Regions from separate parts of the Streptomyces sp. NPDC058579 genome, predicted to be linked through region 3. Evidence: riboswitches for the same ligand, from Rfam matches in the RefSeq annotation. Region 3 holds a riboswitch; each other region holds the start of a gene.
The links. Region 3 has a riboswitch for cobalamin ahead of ACFWRO_RS25050 (cobalamin biosynthesis protein). Riboswitches for the same ligand answer to the same signal wherever they lie in the genome.
Positions count from the first base shown of each region.

Region 1: linked by a shared signal. The riboswitch ahead of ACFWRO_RS04975 (prenyltransferase/squalene oxidase repeat-containing protein) and the one ahead of ACFWRO_RS25050 (cobalamin biosynthesis protein) in region 3 are both predicted to bind cobalamin.
Region 2: linked by a shared signal. The riboswitch ahead of ACFWRO_RS05000 (CoA-acylating methylmalonate-semialdehyde dehydrogenase) and the one ahead of ACFWRO_RS25050 (cobalamin biosynthesis protein) in region 3 are both predicted to bind cobalamin.
Region 4: linked by a shared signal. The riboswitch ahead of cobN (cobaltochelatase subunit CobN) and the one ahead of ACFWRO_RS25050 (cobalamin biosynthesis protein) in region 3 are both predicted to bind cobalamin.

Region 1 covers NZ_JBHXPI010000002.1:464,440-469,021, reverse strand. Annotated here, with positions in the region: gene ACFWRO_RS04980 (hypothetical protein) at 1-1,274, opposite strand, end outside; cobalamin riboswitch at 1,412-1,488, opposite strand; cobalamin riboswitch at 1,608-1,746, shown strand; gene ACFWRO_RS04975 (prenyltransferase/squalene oxidase repeat-containing protein) at 1,913-4,582, shown strand, end outside.
Region 2 covers NZ_JBHXPI010000002.1:471,905-476,486, forward strand. Annotated here, with positions in the region: gene scpA (methylmalonyl-CoA mutase) at 1-478, opposite strand, end outside; gene ACFWRO_RS04995 (methylmalonyl-CoA mutase family protein) at 478-2,286, opposite strand; cobalamin riboswitch at 2,435-2,620, shown strand; gene ACFWRO_RS05000 (CoA-acylating methylmalonate-semialdehyde dehydrogenase) at 2,883-4,406, shown strand; gene ACFWRO_RS05005 (acyl-CoA dehydrogenase family protein) at 4,413-4,582, shown strand, end outside.
Region 3 covers NZ_JBHXPI010000026.1:17,007-21,588, forward strand. Annotated here, with positions in the region: gene ACFWRO_RS25045 (cobyric acid synthase) at 1-1,074, opposite strand, end outside; gene ACFWRO_RS25050 (cobalamin biosynthesis protein) at 1,071-2,048, opposite strand; cobalamin riboswitch at 2,080-2,225, opposite strand; gene ACFWRO_RS25055 (hypothetical protein) at 2,350-2,571, opposite strand; gene ACFWRO_RS25060 (anion permease) at 2,584-3,849, opposite strand; gene ACFWRO_RS25065 (alpha/beta hydrolase) at 4,224-4,582, shown strand, end outside.
Region 4 covers NZ_JBHXPI010000001.1:249,909-254,490, forward strand. Annotated here, with positions in the region: gene cobN (cobaltochelatase subunit CobN) at 1-2,391, opposite strand, end outside; cobalamin riboswitch at 2,428-2,567, opposite strand; gene ACFWRO_RS01205 (cobalamin biosynthesis protein CobG) at 2,611-3,930, shown strand; gene ACFWRO_RS01210 (precorrin-8X methylmutase) at 3,945-4,582, shown strand, end outside.

The DNA.
Region 1 (4,582 bases), on a different contig from region 3:
GTGCCGCTGCCCGCCGAGGGCGTCACGCTCGTGACGCAGCCGGCCGGAGCGGCGGCGCCGATCGCCGCATCGAGCACGGCGCCGAGCGTGGTCGTCGCCCCGGTGGGCGTGAGGGAGACCGAGCACACCTTCAGGCTCCCCGCCCCGTCGTCGACCGTGAGGGCCAGCTTGGTGGCCGTACCCGCGGTGAACGAGGACTGCGCGACCCACTGCGGCGCGCCCGGGGTGACGGGGACGGGCGGGGCCGCCGTGAAGCCGCCGCCTGCGACGGCGCGCAGCGCGTCGATGGAGGAGTACGCGGACGGAGTGGTGTCGGCGGGCTTGTACTTGAAGCCGCCGCCCGGGTTGAACTGGTTGGCGATGAGGAAGTCCACCGGCGTCTTGCCCGCGGAGGTGAGGAAGTCGCCCGTCTGCGGGTTGATGCCGCAGGCGTTCAGGCCCGAGACGCCCCAGCCGTTGGAGTTGGTGTTCACCCCGTAGAGGGAGGTGAACGCACCGGAGTTGAGGACGAGCTTGGACTTCAGGAAGTTCTTCGCCTGCACGATGTCCGGGTCGGTGTTCGGGACGCCCGACACGCACAGCGCGGCCATCGCGGCCCCGGTCATGTCGATGTCGCCGGGCTGGTTGAGCGCGGTGGGGTTGCCCTCGGCCTTGCTGAACGTCCAGCCGCCGTCCACGTGTTGGTTGGCCCGGATGCGGGTCACGAGCGAGTCGGTCAGCGCCTGGGGGACGCGGGCGGTGCCCGCCTGCGTCTTGGCGCCGCCGAGTGCGAGAGCCGCGAAGACGGTCCCGTTGAAGTTGCCCGAGGGTCCGAAGTAGCCCGGCTCGGCCGTCTGCCAGTAGCCGTAGACGTTCGCTATGAGGTTGCGGGAGGCGGAGACCCGGGCCGGGTCGATGCCGGCGGCGTACGCGTTGAGGGTGCCGCGCTCGTAGTCGGTGACGACCGGCGTGGCCGAGGGCCAGCCGGACGTGGACAGCAGATTGCGGTAGACGGTTCTCGCGTTCTTCGTCGTGTCACCGCCCGGCGCGACGTCGACGACGGCCGTACCGGCGGCGGCGAACGCGCTGAACGCCCACTCGTTGGACAGTCCGGAGCCGGCGTACGAACCGTCCGCGGCCTGCAGGGACTTGAGATACGCCACACCGTTCGTCTTGGAGGTGGCGATCTGTGCGGGGCTCGAGGTCGCGAAGGCGGGCAGGGTGGTCAGCGCGAAGGCGCCGAGCGCGGCGGGCAGGGCGAGCGCGAGACGGCGCTGCGAGCGGGGACGGGGCATGGACTGCTCCTGGGTCGGGGGACGCCGACCGGTCCCGGAGCCGTACCGCGCCGTGCGTGGGCACGGCCGGGGAACGGGATTCGCCGGGGGCCGCCGTCCGGAACGCGTGGTCGACTTCCTGAACTTGCTCGCCCCATGGGCATTCGGGCTCGGGAACCGGTCTCGGCCGTCCCATACCGCTGCGCGTCAGCCCCGGCTTCTCACCGGGTTCCCCCATGTGGCAGCCCTGGACGCTACCCCAGGGGTCAGCAGTGCGCCAGCGACCCTCGGAGGGGGACGGGCGACGCGGTCCTCCAGGGCTGCCGATGAGAGCCACGCCACCTTGACGGCCCGCCCGAATCCGTGTTCCATTCCGGCTGATAAGCACTCAGCTCCAGGGGAAGCCGGTCGAATTCCGGCGCTGACCCGCAACCGTAGGCCCGGCTCACATCCCGGGCGAGCCGGATTGCCTGGGGTGAAAGTCAGTTGAGCGAGGAACGCCGTCGCGGACTACGGCGTGGTCGACACCGCCCCTTGGTGCCTGCGCACCGGGGCGTACCGCCACGTGCGCAGCCGTCCGGCAGGGACGAGGGGCCACGGTGGTGACCGCACAGCGGGCGAGACGATGGACGGGGTCCGGTCGACGGCCCCTGTCGTTGGTGACGGCGTTCCTCCTGGCTCTCGCCGCCGCCGTGGGCTTCCTCTCGCTGCCGAACTCCGCGAGCGCCGACCCGATCGAGGACTGCACGGCCACCACCGGCGCTGTCGTGGCCGTGGACTTCGGCCCCTTCGGCGGCACCGTGGAACGCGGCTGCGACACCAGCCCCTCCACCGGCTACGAACTCCTCCGGGACGCCGGGTTCACCACGAAGGGCACCGAGCACGACGGCCCGGCGTTCATCTGCCGGATCGGGTACGGACCCTTCAACTCCGGTACGGAGTACCCCACCCCGGACAAGGAGGCGTGCGTCCTCACGCCACAGGCGACCGCGTACTGGTCGTACTGGATCGCCTCCCCGGGCCAGAAGAACTGGTCGTACAGCCCGCTCGGCGCGATGGCCCGCACGCTGAAGCCGGGTGACGTGGACGCCTGGGTCTACGGCGGCACCGACGTCGGCGGCACCACCGGCCGGCCCACCTTCACCCCCGACGACGTCCGGGCCGGCGGGGGCACGACTCCGGAGCCCACCGAGACGACGAACCCGCCCGTTCCGCCGGGTGACGTGGACGTGGCCGCCGCCACCGGGTGGATCAACGGGCGCCTCACGGACGGCGAACGGGTCGTCGACGAGGGCGCCGAGACCGCGAACCACATGCTCACCGCCGAGGCCGCCCTCGCGCTCGCGGCGGCCGACCGGGAGAGCCCGGTCGCGCGCAAGGCCGCGGCGTTCCTGGCCACTCCCGCGCAGACAGACGCGTACGCCTACCCGAACGGCACCGACCAGGCCCCTGACGCCACCGCGGCGGCCCGCCTCGCGCTCGTCGCCGAGGCGACCGGGCTCGACCCGCGCGACTTCGGCGGTCACGACCTGCTCGGCGACCTCATGACGTACGTCTGCCCCAGCGGCCTGGAGGCGCCCGAACCGGTGCCGGGCTGCTTCACCAAGGGCGACTTCCGGACCGCCTTCCAGTCCGAGGGCCAGGCGCTTGCCGTCATCGCCCTGCTCAACGGCGGGGTGACGCCCCCGGCCGACGCGGTCAGCCGGCTCACGGTCCTCCAGTGCGAGGACGGCGGGTTCAGCACGATCTTCATCAGGGCCGGTGACTGGTGCGACAGCGACGCCAGTTCGACCGGACTGATCACGCTGGCCCTGAAGCTGGCGGGCGGTCACGACGCGACGGTCGCCAAGGGCCGGGAGTGGCTGAAGAAGTCCCAGCTCCCGACGGGCGGCTGGCCCGCGGCCTCGTACATGACCGTCGGCAGCGCGCACCCCACCGCCTGGGCGGCCCAGGCCCTGCGCGCCTTCGGCGACACCGCCCAGGCGGACGCGGGCGTCTCGTGGCTCTCCCGGCAGCAACTGCCGGACGGGGCCTTCGCCTTCGAGGAAGGCGCGACCGACCCGCTGCTCTTCGCGACGGCATCGGCGGCGATCGCGGGGGCGAAGACGGACTTGGTGGCGGTGACGACGAAGACGGCGACGCCTACGCCTACTCCGACACCCACGCCTACGCCGACCCCGACGCCCACTCCGACGCCGACACCCACTCCCACGCCCACCCCCGCGCCGGGTGACGGGCCGGACCTGCGGAAGGGCACGGCGTACCTCACCGGCCCCGCCCGCCTCCTCCAGGGCCGCTACTACGAGAACGCCCCCGGCAGCGGCTTCGCCGACTTCGGCCTGACGATCGACGGCGCGTACGCCCTCGCCGCCACGGGCGAGGACAACGCGGCCCTGCGCGCGATCGTCGACTTCCTGGACAAGGGCGGCAAGGACGGCACCGGCCGGACCGTGCACGACTGGACCAAGATCGGTACCAAGTACGCGGGCGGCGGCTCCATCGGCAAGGCGGCGCTCCTGGCCGAGACCGTCGGCCGCGACCCGCGCGCCTTCGGCGGCAAGGACCTGATCGCCGCGCTCGCCACGGCGGTCTGCCCCGCCAAGACCCCGGCACCGGACCGCTCCTGCGCCGCCAAGGGCGCCTACACCAACGCCACGTCCGTCTTCTCCCAGTCCCTGGGCGTCATCGCCCAGATCCGGGCCGGCGAGGCGGCCGCGGCGGCCGAACCCGTCGCGTACCTGAAGAGCCTTCAGGAGCCGTCGGGCGCCTGGCCGAGCCTGATCGGGGAGCCGAGCCAGGCCGAGGTGGACTCCACCGCGATGGCCGTCATGGCCCTCGACCTCCTCCCGGACGCCGCCTCGCAGGCGGCCGTTGACAAGGCGCTGGCCTGGCTGGCCGGCCAGCAGAAGGAGGACGGCGGCTTCCCCGGCGCCTCCGGCAACTCCGTGAACTCTGCGGCGCTCGCGGTCCAGGGCATGTCCCTCGACGCCGACGCGTACAAGGCGCCGATCGCGAAGGCGCGGAAGTTCCTGGCCTCGCAGCAGAACGCCGACGGCGGTTTCAACGTGGCCAAGGGCGGCCAGGCCGGCTCGGACGTCCGCGCCTCGACCCAGGCGGTGGGCGGTACGACCGGCATCTCCTTCGGCCTGCTCAGCCGCAGTCTGGACGGTACGACCCCGCAGCCCGAGCCGACCCCGACGAAGACCACGCCGACGGGGAACCCCACGGACGATCCGACGGACGACCCGACGGGCAACCCCACCGGCAACCCCACCGCCACGCCGACGGACGACCCCACGGCGAGCCCGTCGGTGACCCCGTCCGCGACG
Region 2 (4,582 bases), on a different contig from region 3:
TGTCCAGCGGGATGCCGTCGAAGAGCTGGCGCATGTCGTAGATCGAGTCGATCGCCACGCCCGCCATGCCGACGTCACCGGTCACGCGCGGGTGGTCGCTGTCGTAACCCCGGTGCGTGGGCAGGTCGAAGGCGACCGAGAGCCCCTTCTGACCGGCCGCCAGATTGCGCCGGTAGAAGGCGTTGGACTCCTCGGCCGTGGAGAAGCCGGCGTACTGACGGATCGTCCAGGGCTGGTTGACGTACATCGTCGGGTACGGGCCCCGCAGGTACGGCGCCATGCCCGGGTACGTCCCCAGGAAGTCGAGGCCCTCCAGGTCCTGGCCGGTGTACAGCGGCTTGACCGCGATGCCCTCCGGGGTCTCCCAGAGCAGGTCGTCACCGCCGGCGGCCTTCTTCACGGCGGTGCGCCATTCGTCGGCGCTTCCGTCGGCGGCCGGGGTACCCAGCTCGATCCCGGAGAAGTCGGGGACGGACATCAGGACACTCCCATCCGGTCAAGGGTGGCGACGAGCACGGCGACCGTGTCGCAGCCCGCGAAGACATAGCTGTCGACACCCGCGTACTGCGCGGGCCGGCCGGCGAGGAGCACATGCCCCGCGCCTTCGGCCCGCAGTTCGCGCGCGCGTTCCTCCGCCTGCTCCTCGTAGAGCGCGTCGCTGGAGCAGAGGCACGCCTCGCTCGCCCCGCTCTCCTCGAAGGTGCCCTCGGCGACGGCCTCGATGCCGCCCGCCTGGAAGAGGTTGGCGGCGAACGTGGCGCGTGCCGTGTGCGCGGCGGCGGGGCCGAGCGTGGCGAGGTAGATCCGCGGCCGGGCGCCGGTCGCGGCGAGGTGCGCGTCGGAACGGGCGCGCAGCGCCTCGAACGCGTCGTCGCGACGGACCCGCGGGAGCCCGCCGGACGGCGGCTCGGGCGCGGGCTCGCGGACGACGGGCTTCTCGGCGAGGTTCGGGAACTCGCTGACGCCGGTGACGGGTTCGCGGCGCTTGGCGAGCTTCGCGCTGCGGGCCGACCAGGTCTCGGCGAGCCGGTCCCCGATCAACCCGGAGCGCAGCGCGGCGGCCTGGCCGCCCGCGCTCTCGACGGTCTGGAAGAACTCCCAGCCCGCGTGGGCGAGTTCGTCCGTCAGGCGCTCCACGTACCAGGAGCCGCCCGCCGGGTCGATGACCCGTGCGAGGTGCGACTCCTCGACGAGGATGGTCGAGGTGTTGCGGGCGATGCGCCGCGCGAACGCGTCCGGCAGGCCGAGCGCGTGGTCGAACGGAAGGACGGTGACGGATTCGGCGCCGCCCACGCCCGCGGCCAGCGTGGCCACGGTGGTGCGGAGCATGTTCACCCAGGGGTCGCGGCGGGACATCATCACGGGAGAGGTCACCGCGTGCTGCCGCTGTGCGCCCGCACCGCTCGCCCCGCTGACCTCGGCCACCCGGGCCCAGAGCCTGCGCGCGGCACGCAACTTGGCGATCGTGAGGAACTGGTCGGCGGTGGCCGCGTAGCGGAACTCCAGCTGCCCGAGGGCCTGTTCGACGGAGAGTCCGGCTTCCGTGAGCTGCCGCAGGTACGCGACGCCGGTCGCGAGGGCGCACCCCAGCTCCTGCGCGGCCGAGCCGCCGGCCTCGTGGTACGGCAGCGCGTCCACGGTCAGCGCCCGCAGGCCCGGGTACTCCTCGGCGCAGCGCAGGGCGAGCCCGACGGCGGGGGAGGGGTCGTAGGGCCGGCCGGTGCGGGCCTCCAGGCCGAGGGGGTCGGCGCCCAGGTTGCCGCGCGCGGCCTCCGGGGCGACGCCCCGCTCCTCGTACAGTCCGAGCAGCTCGCGCGCGGCCTCCTCCACGTCCTGCCCCGCGTCGAGGACGACGGGCGCGAGGTCGAGGTAGACGCCGTCGAGGGTCCGGCCGAGGCTCCCCAGGGGGATGCCGCCCTCGCCGACGACCAGCCAGAGCGAGGTGACGCCGTTCTCCAGGTCGGCGAGGACCGTCCCGGTGTCGGCGGTGGTGTGCCGCTGGCGCACGTCCCAGCCGCCGACCGTGTTCCCCTCGGCGCGCCCGGATCGTACGAAGGGCGCGAAGCCGGGCAGGCCGGGCTCGGGGGCGGTGTCCTCGGCGGCATAGAGGGGACGGACGCGGAGCGCGTCCTCCAGGGCGGTGGACAGGGCGTCCTCGGCCGCCGGGCCCTCGACGTCCTTGCCCGACTTGCGCAGCACCCCGGCTACCAGGTGCTGCCACTGTTCACGGGACGCGTCGGGGAATTCGGCGGCGAGGGCGAGCCCGTCGTCGGGAAGGACTGTCATGCTCGGATGTTAGGACAGCTCGCTCAGATGACAGCAGTGCACACCGCTGTGACCTTGCCCTCTCCGAGCAGGTCTTGAAGCTCCGGGCGACTCCGCTCTACTAAGGGATGCCGCAGGTTCACCCGGCCGGGGGTGGATTTACTAGGACGTCCAACTATATAGTCGCGGCGAAGGCCCGCGGTGCAGGGAAGCCGGTGTGATTCCGGCGCGGTCCCGCCACTGTGACCGGGGAGTACGCCGTCGAGCAGCACGCCACTGACGAGTGATGTCGGGAAGGCGGACGGCGCGCGCTGATCCGGGAGTCAGGATACCGGCCGCGGGATGTTCCGTGTTGTCCACGAGGATGGAGCTGACACGCATGGCACCGGTGCGCCCGCACACTCCCCGCGGATCCGGCCGACGGGCACCCGCCCGTCGAGGACCCCGTCGAGTAGGACCCCACCACCACACGACCGTCAGGACCTGACGGCGCCTCGCCATTCGCGCTCTCGCGCCGTAGGCGACCACCACCCCGCGATGAATCACGCCCACCGGCGTTCGCGGTCGTGGCGGTCCTCCGGCGCGCCATCCGGATCACCTGACGAGAGCAGGCACTCATGGTCCGCGCACAAGACACCACCCCCGTCCGCGAGTTGACCCACTTCATCGGCGGCAGGCACACCCCGGGAACCTCGGGCGCCTACGGCGACGTGTACGACCCCAACACCGGCGAGGTCCAGGCCCGCGTGCCCCTCGCGAACCGGGCCGAGACCGAGGCGGCCATCGCCGACGCCGCCCGGGCGCAGCGTGACTGGGCCGCCTGGAACCCGCAGCGCCGCGCACGCGTCCTCCTGCGCTTCCTCCAGCTCGTCGAGCAGGAGAAGGACGACCTGGCCCGGCTGCTCTCCTCCGAGCACGGCAAGACCGTCGCCGACGCCCACGGAGACCTCCAACGCGGCCTGGAGGTCGTGGAGTTCGCCGCCGGCATCCCGCACCTGCTCAAGGGAGAGTTCACCGACAACGCCGGGACCGGCATCGACGTCCATTCGCTGCGCTCCCCGCTCGGCGTCGTCGCCGGCATCACCCCGTTCAACTTCCCCGCGATGATCCCGCTCTGGAAGGCCGCCCCCGCCCTGGCCTGCGGAAACGCCTTCATCCTCAAGCCCTCGGAGCGCGACCCCTCCGTACCGCTGCGGCTCGCCGAGCTCTTCCTGGAGGCGGGGCTGCCCGCGGGCGTCCTGAACGTCGTCAACGGCGGCAAGGACGCCGTCGACACCCTCCTCGACGATCCCCGCGTCGCCGCCCTCGGCTTCGTCGGTTCCACCCCCGTCGCCGCGCACGTCTACGCCACCGCCGCCGCCCACGGCAAGCGCGCCCAGTGCTTCGGCGGCGCCAAGAACCACATGATCGTGATGCCGGACGCCGACCTCGACCAGGCCGTGGACGCCCTCATCGGCGCCGGCTACGGCTCGGCCGGCGAGCGGTGCATGGCCGTCTCGGTGGCCGTCCCCGTCGGCGAGGACACCGCCGACGCCCTCGTCGCCCGGCTGAAGGAGCGCATCGGCGAGCTGAGGATCGGCCGCAGCGACGACGCGGACGCCGACTTCGGTCCGATGGTCGGCCCGGACGCCGTCGACCGGGTCCGTAAGTACATCGGCATCGGGGTCGAGGAGGGCGCCGAACTCGTCGTCGACGGACGCGACTTCGTCCTCCCCGGGCACGAGGGCGGCTTCTTCGCCGGGGCCTCCCTCTTCGACCGGGTCACCCCTGACATGCGCGTGTACCAGGAGGAGATCTTCGGCCCCGTGCTCTGCGTGGTCCGCGCCGCCGACTACGAGGAGGCCCTGCGGCTGCCCAGCGAGCACCTCTACGGCAACGGCGTGGCGATCTTCACGCGCGACGGCGACACCGCCCGCGACTTCACCCGGCGCGTCGACACCGGCATGGTCGGCGTCAACGTGCCCATCCCGGTGCCGGTGGCGTACCACACCTTCGGCGGCTGGAAGCGGTCCGGCTTCGGCGACCTGAACCAGCACGGACCGGACGCCATCCGCTTCTACACCCGCACCAAGACCGTGACCTCGCGCTGGCCCGCCGGGCTCCGCGACGGCGCGAGCTTCACCCTCCCCACGATGGGCTGAGCGACCATGACCACGACCCTGCTCACCGAGGACCAGCGGGCCCTGGTCGAGACCACCCTCGACTTCGCCCAGGACCACCTCGCCCCGCACGCCCTTGACTGGGACCGCGACAAGCACTTCCCCGTCGACGTCCTGCGCAAGGCCGCCGGACTCGGACTCGGTGGCGTCTACGTCCG
Region 3 (4,582 bases):
CGACTCGACCTCGTCCTCGATCCGCTCCCCGAGCGCCTGGAAGCCGCCGCAGATGCCGAGCACCGGCCGGCCCTCCGCCGCGCGCCGGGCCAACGCGTCCGCGAGCCCGCGTTCGCGCAGCCACGCGAGGGCCTTCACCGTGCCCCGGGTGCCCGGCACGATCACCAGGTCCGCGTCGACCAGCTCCTCGGCCCGGTCCACGAACCGCACGACGACGCCCGGTTCGGCCGCCAGCGCGTCCACGTCCGTGAAGTTCGACATCAGCGGTACGGCGCACACGGCGACCCGCAGCACGTCCGAGCCGACCGGCGGCGCGACGACCGACTCGCGGACCGCGCCCCGCAGGGAGACCCGCAGTCCGTCCTCCTCGTCGATGCCGAGCCCGTGCGCGTACGGCAGGACACCGTACGTACGCCGCCCGGTCAGCCCCAGCAGCATGTCGAGCCCCGGCTCGAGCAGGGTCACGTCGCCGCGGAACTTGTTCACGAGATAGCCCGCGATCAGCTCCTGGTCCTCCGGCGCGAGCAGCGCCGTCGTGCCGAAGAACTGGGCGAACACCCCGCCCCGGTCGATGTCCCCGACCACGAGCACCGGCAGCCGCGCGGCCCGCGCGATGCCCATGTTCACGATGTCGGTCCGGCGCAGGTTGATCTCGGCCGGACTGCCCGCCCCCTCGCAGATCACGGCGTCATACGTGCCCCGCAGCTCCTCCAGGCACGCCATCACCGGCTCGAAGAGCTCCTTCTGCCGCCCCCCGTGGTAGCCGCGCGCGCTCAACTCGCCCACCGGCTTGCCCATCAGGACGACCTGGCTGGAGCGGTCGCTGCCCGGCTTCAGGAGGACCGGGTTCATCAGCGCGGTCGGCTCGACCCGGGCCGCCTGGGCCTGCATGGCCTGTGCCCGGCCGATCTCCGCGCCCTCCCGGGTCACGAAGGAGTTCAGGGACATGTTCTGGCCCTTGAACGGGGCGACCTTCACGCCCTGCCGGACCAGCCAGCGGCAGATGCCCGCCGTGACGACGCTCTTGCCCGCGTCGGACGTGGTCCCGGCGACCAGCAGCCCGCCGCCCCTCATATCGTCCTCCGCTTCACCGCACGCGCCTTCAGCGCGCCCGCCACGATCCGTCCGCCCACACAGACGGCGAGCGTAAGCCCCGTCACCCGGCGCGAGAGCCGGACCGCCCGTTCGATGTCCGCGACCTCCACGGCCCGTCCCTCCCCGTTCAGTACGGGCCGGTGCTCGACCCGGCCGCCGTACGACAGCGTCCCGCCGAGCCGTACCCCGAGCGCCCCCGCGAAGGAGGCCTCCACCGGGCCGGCGTTGGGGCTCGGGTGCTTCGCCGCGTCCGCCTTCCAGGCGCGTACCGCCCCCCGCGGATCGCCCCCGGCCACCGTCGCCAGCGCGGCGGTCAGCCGGGCGCCCGGCCAGCCGGCCACGTCGTCGAGCCGGGCCGAGGCCCAGCCGAACCGCCGGTACCGTGCCGACCGGTGGCCGACCATGGCGTCCAGGGTGTTCACCGCCCGGAAGCCGACCAGGCCCGGTACGCCCGCGACCGCGCCCCAGACCAGGGCCCCTACGACGGCGTCGGAGGTGTTCTCGGCGACGGACTCCACGACCGCGCGGGCCATTGCCGGACCGTCCAGGGACTGCGGATCGCGCCCGCAGAGATGGGGGAGCCGCTCCCGGGCCACGTCCAGGTCGCCGGCGGCGAGCGCCCCGCCGATCGCGCGGGCCTCCCGGCCCAGGGTCGTCCCGCCGACGACGGCCCACACGGCGGCGGCGGTCAGCGCGGCGGAGGCCCGGGGGTGGTCACGTACGGTACGGGCGGCCAGCGCGGCGGCGCCCGCGGCGCCCGTGACACAGACGGCGGTGTGCAGCGCGCCCCACCCGCGGTGGTCGCGCCAGAGCAGCTTCTCGACGGCCCCTGCGGCGCGCCCGAACGCGGCGACCGGGTGGCCGCGGCGGGGGTCGCCGACGATCAGATCGGCGGCAAGGCCGGCGGCCGCGCCGTAAGCGAATACACCTGGGGCAGCACTGCGGCCGGGCATGGCGCTGTGTCCTCACTCAGGGTCCGCGCCCTGGCTCGACGTGACCGGCGGCGAGAGTTCCTGGCTCCCGGGGGAGCGACTCCCCGGTCACAGTGGCGGGACCGCGCCGGATTCGCACCGGGCTTCCTCTGTTTGCCGCCGTAATGGCCCCGGAAGTCCACCACGTGTGCGAACACCCGTCAACTCACGCTTGACCTGCGGCGGGACACTGTGCGAAGCACCACACGGACCCGGTGAAACGACGACCGGGCGGGCCGCACCCGAAGGTGCGACCCGCCCGGCCGGCGGAGCGGGATCGTCGTCAGACGACGATCAGATAGATGCCGTACGCGACGGCCGCCGCGCAGAGCGCGAAGCAGGCGTACGCGCCGGTGCGCGCCATGGCCGCGGAGCCGCCCTGGGCCGCGGCCTGCTCCTGCTTGGAGAGGCCGATGATGCCGAGGGTGAAGAGGCCCACGAGGGCGACGGTCGCCACGAGGCTGACTCCGAAGACGGAGCCGAGAGCTGCCCAGTCGATCTTCATGTCGTTGGTTCCTTACACCGCGGCCGAGGCGGCGGGGGCTGCCGGGTCCGTGGGGGCCGGCGAGGGGATGGTGGTCTTGAGGTCGTCGTCCGCGACGGTGGCGAAGGAACCGGCGGGGGCCGGCGGGGTGACGGCCGCGATGGCGGTGGTCACGACGCCCGCGGGCTCGCCGTCGATCTCGTCGGCCGTGACGTTGTGGTGGTCGACCGGCTTGCGGCGGGAGAGCGCCCAGATGACCGCCGAGCCGGCGACCAGGAGGACCGCGACGACGGCGACGCCCCAGGGGCCCTGCTTGGTGAGGAACTCGGCGCCGGCGCCGACCAGGCCCGCGGCGGGCAGGGTCAGACCCCAGGCGACGAACATCCGGGTGGCGGTCGACCAGCGGACGACACCGCCCTTGCGGCCGAGGCCCGCGCCCATCACGGCGCCGGAGCAGGACTGCGTGGTGGAGAGCGAGAAGCCCAGGTTGGACGAGGCCAGGATGACCGTGGCCGCGCTGGTCTGGGCGGCGAAGCCCTGCTGCGGCTGGAGGTCGGTGAGGCCCTTGCCCATGGTGCGGATGATGCGCCAGCCGCCGAGGTAGGTGCCGAGCGCGATGGCGATACCGGCGGAGACGACGACCCACATCGGGGGGTTGGAGCCGGGGGCGAGGACGCCGCCGGTGACCAGGGCGAGGGTGATGACACCCATCGTCTTCTGCGCGTCGTTGGTGCCGTGGGCGAGGGAGACGAGACCGGCGGAGGCGATCTGGCCGGCCCGGAAGCCCTTTGCGGTGGCCTTCGTCTCCGTCTTGGAGCCGAGCTTGTACGTCAGCTTGGTGGCCGCCATCGCGGCGAGGCCGGCGACGAGCGGCGCGGCGATCGCGGGGATCAGGACCTTGCTGACCACGGTCGAGCCGTTGACGGCCGACCAGCCGGCCGACATCACGGCCGCGCCGATCAGTCCGCCGAAGAGTGCGTGGGAGGAGCTGGACGGCAGACCCAGGAGCCAGGTCAGCAGATTCCAGAGGATGGCGCCGACGAGCGCCGCGAAGATCACTTCAGTACGAATGCCCTGTTCGTTGATGATCCCGCCGGAGATCGTCTTGGCGACCTCGACGGACAGGAAGGCACCGACCAGGTTGAGCACGGCGGACATGGCCACCGCGGTCTTGGGCTTGAGGGCACCGGTCGAGATGGTCGTCGCCATCGCGTTGGCGGTGTCGTGGAAACCGTTCGTGAAATCGAACACGAGAGCTGTCACGACCACAATCGCGAGCAGCAGCGTGATGTGTTCCATTTACCCAGGCAATCGTTTGACGTCAGTGGCTGGACGAACGTAGGCAACCTGAGTGAACGGAAGGTGAACTGGGCCGGGCGTTGTGGTGTCCCAAATCGGGTTCCAGCCATTCCGCTTGAGCCGCCGAGGGGCCTTGCGTGAACGCTCTGTCCACGATGTGAGCGCCGTGCGACCCCGGGTAATCCGTGCCGTCACCGGAAACAGGGGACATCGCCCGCTTCGCCCACCCTCGCCCGTGTCAGCCCGTGGACGGGCCCGGAGGGTCGTCATCCCGCCGAGGGACCCGCAACGAGATCCACGTCACTCTCACAGGGGACCGCCACGGGCGGGTTCGTCCGGTGGCAGCCCCGGCCCGACGTGTCGACACTGGGACCGTGCGCCCCGCTACAGCGACGGCAGCGGCCGTCACCACTCTGCTCGGTGCCGGTGCGGCCGCGCTCGCGGCCGGTCGGTACGCCGGTGACATCGCCCTGAAGGCGACGTCAGGACGGCCCCTGCCCGGCGACCCCCGGCTCACCGTGCACGCCACGGGCCCCGGCCAGGTCACCCTGACCCGCAGCCTCGCCTCCCTGCGCCCCGGTACGTACGGGATCGAGGGCCCCGGCGTCCACGCGGTCGTGGGCCCGGTCCTCGACCGCGTGCCGCACACCGCCGACACCGTCGTACGGCGCCTGGAACGCGTCGAGCACGGCGACCTGGGCCCCGGCGCCCGGGTCCGGCTCACGCCCGAGCT
Region 4 (4,582 bases), on a different contig from region 3:
GAGGGGCGAGCCCGAGGGGCCGGCGGGCACGAAGCCGCCGTTCAACGCGTGGACGGCGTGGGTGAGTTCGTCGGTCGTGGCGGCCAGGCGCGGGACGACCTGCTCGCACGCGAAGCGGAGGACCGCGGCGACATCGGGGCCGTGCGCGGCGGCGACCGACGCGACCGCGTCCACCGACCAGTCCGCCGACTCCATCGCCTCGACCAGCTCGCGCGCCGTCGCCTCCGCCTCGTCGGCGGTGGTCCGGGTCGCGGCCGACTCGTCCAGGCCGAGCGCCTCGCGGAGACCCGGCAGGGCCTGCGTACCGCCCCAGATCTGGCGGGCGCGCAGGATCGAGAGCACGAGGTTGACCCGCTCGGGGCCGGTCGGCGCCCCGCCGAGCACGTGCAGACCGTCGCGGATCTGCGCGTCCTTGACCTCGCAGAGCCAGCCGTCCACGTGCAGCAGGAAGTCGTCGAAGCCGTCGTCCTCCGGGCGGTCCTCCATCCCCAGGTCGTGGTCGAGCTTCGCCGCCTGGATCAGCGTCCAGATCTGCGCCCGGATCGCGGGCAGCTTGGAGGGGTCCATGGAGGAGATCTGCGCGTACTCGTCGAGCAGCTGCTCCAGGCGCGCGATGTCGCCGTACGAGTCGGCGCGGGCCATCGGCGGCACCAGGTGGTCGACGAGCGTGGCGTGCACGCGCCGCTTGGCCTGCGTGCCCTCGCCCGGGTCGTTGACCAGGAACGGGTAGATCAGCGGGATGTCGCCGAGCGCCGCGTCCGGGCCGCACGCGGCCGACAGGCCCGCGTTCTTGCCCGGCAGCCACTCCAGGTTGCCGTGCTTGCCGAGGTGGACCATCGCGTCCGCCCCGAAGCCCCCGTCCTCGGCGCGCGCCGCGATCCAGCGGTAGGCGGCCAAGTAGTGGTGGGACGGCGGGAGATCGGGGTCGTGGTAGATCGCGATCGGGTTCTCGCCGAAGCCGCGCGGCGGCTGGATGAGGATCAGCAGGTTCCCGCGCCGCAGCGCGGCGAGGACGATGTCGCCCTCCGGGTTGCGGGACCGGTCGAGGAACATCTCGCCGGGCGCCGGGCCCCAGTGCTCCTCGACGCCCTCGCGCAGCTCGGCCGGGAGGGTCGCGTACCAGCGCTTGTAGTCGGCCGCCGGGATGCGGACGGGGTTGCGGGCCAGCTGCTCCTCGGTCAGCCAGTCCTGGTCGTGGCCGCCGGCCTCGATCAGGGCGTAGATCAGCTCGTCGCCGTCGCCGGAGACCAGGCCCGGGATCTCGGCCTCGGCCCCGAAGTCGTACCCCTCGGCGATCAGCCGCCGCAGGAGGGCGACGGCGGAGGCGGGGGTGTCCAGGCCGACCGCGTTGCCGATCCGGGAGTGCTTCGTCGGGTACGCGGAGAGGACGAGCGCGAGCTTCTTCTCGGCGTTCGGGATGTGCCGCAGCCGGGCGTGGCGCACGGCGATCCCGGCGACGCGGGCGGCGCGCTCGGTGTCGGCGACGTACGCCGGGAGACCGTCCTCGTCGATCTCCTTGAAGGAGAACGGGACGGTGATCAGGCGGCCGTCGAACTCGGGCACGGCGATCTGGCTGGCAGCGTCCAGCGGCGAGAGACCCTCGTCGCTCTCCTCCCAGGCCGCGCGCGAACCGGTCAGGCAGAGCGCCTGCAGGATCGGTACGTCGAGGGCGGCGAGCGCGCCCGCGTCCCAGGCGTCCTCGTCGCCGCCGGCCTGCGCCTCGGCGGGCTTGGTGCCACCGGCGGCGAGGACCGTGGTGACGATCGCGTCGGCGCGCTTGAGCGTCTCGATCAGCTCGGGCTCGGGGGCGCGCAGGGAGGCGACGTAGAGCGGCAGGGCGCGGGCGCCGGCGTCCTCGATCGCCTCGCAGAGGGAGTCGACGAAGGCGGTGTTGCCGCTCATGTGGTGGGCGCGGTAGTACAGCACGGCGACGGTCGGGCCGTCGGTCGTCCGGGGCTTGCGCTCCAGCGGCCCCCAGGTCGGCGCGGCGGCCGGGGCCTCGAAGCCGTGGCCGGTCAGCAGCACGGTGTCGGAGAGGAACCGGGCGAGCTGCTCCAGGTTGGCCGGGCCGCCGTGCGCCAGGTAGGCGTGGGCCTCGGTGGCCACGCCGACGGGGACGGTGGAGGTCTCCATGAGCTGGGCGTCGGGGGCCTGTTCGCCGGAGAGCACGACCAGCGGCTTTCCGGCGGCGCGCAGCGCGTCGAGGCCGTCCTCCCAGGCCCGCAGCCCGCCGAGGAGCCGGACGAGCACGAGGTCGGCGCCGTCGAGGAGCCCGGGCAGGTCGTCCAGGGTCAGCCGGGAGGGGTTGGCGAACCGGTACTCGACCGGACGGCCGGCCGCGCGGGCGCTGAGCAGGTCGGTGTCGGAGTGCGACAGCAACAGAATTCGCATGCGTGCGCAGGCCTTCCTCGGGGTTGTCCGCGCCCCGGGTGGTCGTGTGGACGGCAGGAGTTCCTGACTCACCGGGCCCCTTCCGGGACCCGGCTCACAGTGGCGGGACCGCGCCGGATTCTCACCGGGCTTCCTCCCCGGGGTCCTGGGACCCCATGCCGATCTGCATAGTAGATCGTGCCTCTTCGGGGCCGGGTCTTGCCCGCCGGCGACGTGGGTATGCTCGCCGCCATGCCGCCCACCCCACCCACAACACCCAAGCCGGGCGAACCGCCCGTACGGGACCGTGGTGACGCCTGCCCCGGGGCGCTTCGGCTGCATGCCGCCGACGACGGGCGGCTCGCTCGACTTCGGCTGCCCGCAGGGGTGTTGACGGCACGTCAGGTACTCGTACTGGCATCGGTGGCGGAGGAGCTCGGCGACGGGCGGGTCAGTGTCACGTCGCGGGGGAACGTGGAGCTGCGCGGGCTCGGTGAGGGGTGCGGGGGCGAGCTGGCCGGGCGGCTCTCGGACGCCGGGCTGCTGCCCTCCCAGACCCATGAGCGGGTCCGGAACATCGTGGCCTCCCCGGCGGCCGGGCTCGACGGACTCGGCCACGGTGACGTGCAGTTGTGGGCCCGCGAGCTGGACGCGCTGCTGTGCGCGCGGCCGTGGACGGCGGCCCTGTCCGGCCGGTTCCTCTTCGTCCTGGACGACGGGCGGGGCGATGTGGCGGGGCTCGGCGGGGATGTGACGTTGGTCGCAGGACGGGGTTCGGTACGGGTACGGGTGGGCCGGCGGGACTTCCTGGTCCCCGCCGCCGACGCGCCCCGGGCCGCGCTCGCCGCCGCCGGGGCCTTCCTGGACGCCGCCCGCACAGCCGGGAACGGTGCCTGGCGGGTGCGGGAGCTGCCCGAGGGGCACGAGCCGGATCTGGCGGGCGCCCTCGCGGGGGCCGGGATCGCGGCGGAGGCTGTACCGGCATCGGAGCCCGTGTCGGCATCGGAGACCGTATCTGCGACCGCACCGCCACCCGCTGCCCCGCACGCTCCCGGGCTCCTCGGTGCGCACGCCCTGCACGTCCTCGCGCCCCTCGGGCGGCTGACCGCCGCCCAGCTGCGGGCGCTCGCCGCGAGCGGCGGCGAGGTGCGGCTCACCCCCTGGCGCGGGGCCGTCGTCACCGGCTTCGCCGACCGGACCGCCGTCGCGAGCCGGCTGCGCGAGCTCGACGCGTACGGGCTCATCACCGACCCCCGCTCCCCCTGGGCGGGCGTCGGCGCCTGCACCGGGCTTCCCGGCTGCGCCAAGTCCCTCGCCGATGTCCGCGCGGACGCCGTCCCGGGCGACGCCGTCCCGGACGCCGTTCCTGGCCTCCGCGGGCTGCTCCCCGTCCACTTCTCCGGGTGCGAGCGGCGCTGCGGCCACCCGCAGGCCCCCGCGTGGGTCGACGTCGTCGCCACCGGCGAGGGCGCGTACCTCGTCGATGGGCGCCCCACCCTCCGTACCGACCTCCCCGAAGCCGTCGCGGCGGCCCGCGTCCCCTCAGCAACCACGAGATGAGCGAGAGCACCAGGATGTTCGACTACGAGAAGGACGGCGCGGAGATCTACCGCCGGTCCTTTGCCACGATCCGCGCCGAGGCGGACCTCGGGGGGCTGCCCGCCGACGTCGCCCAGGTCGCCGTCCGCATGATCCACGCCTGCGGCATGACCGACCTCGTCCGAGACATCGCGCACTCCCCGCAGGTCGTCTCCCGCGCCCGCGCCGCCCTGCGCGCCGGGGCGCCGATCCTGTGCGACGCGCAGATGGTCGCCAGCGGCGTCACCCGCAAGCGGCTGCCCGCCGACAACGAGGTCGTCTGCACGCTCTCCGACCCGTCCGTGCCCGCGCTCGCCGCCGAACTCGGCACCACCCGCAGCGCCGCCGCCCTCGAACTCTGGCGCGACCGCCTCGAAGGCTCCGTCGTCGCCATCGGCAACGCGCCCACCGCGCTCTTCCACCTCCTGGAGATGGTCGCCAAGGGGGCGGGGAAACCCGCCGCCGTCCTCGGCATCCCGGTCGGGTTCATCGGCGCCGCCGAGTCCAAGGACGCCCTCGCCGACCGGGGCGAGCCGCTCGGCCTCGACTACCTCGTCGTACGCGGCCGGCGCGGCGGCAGCGCCATGACCGCCGCCGCGATCAACGCCCTCGCCCACGAAGCGGAGATCCAGGC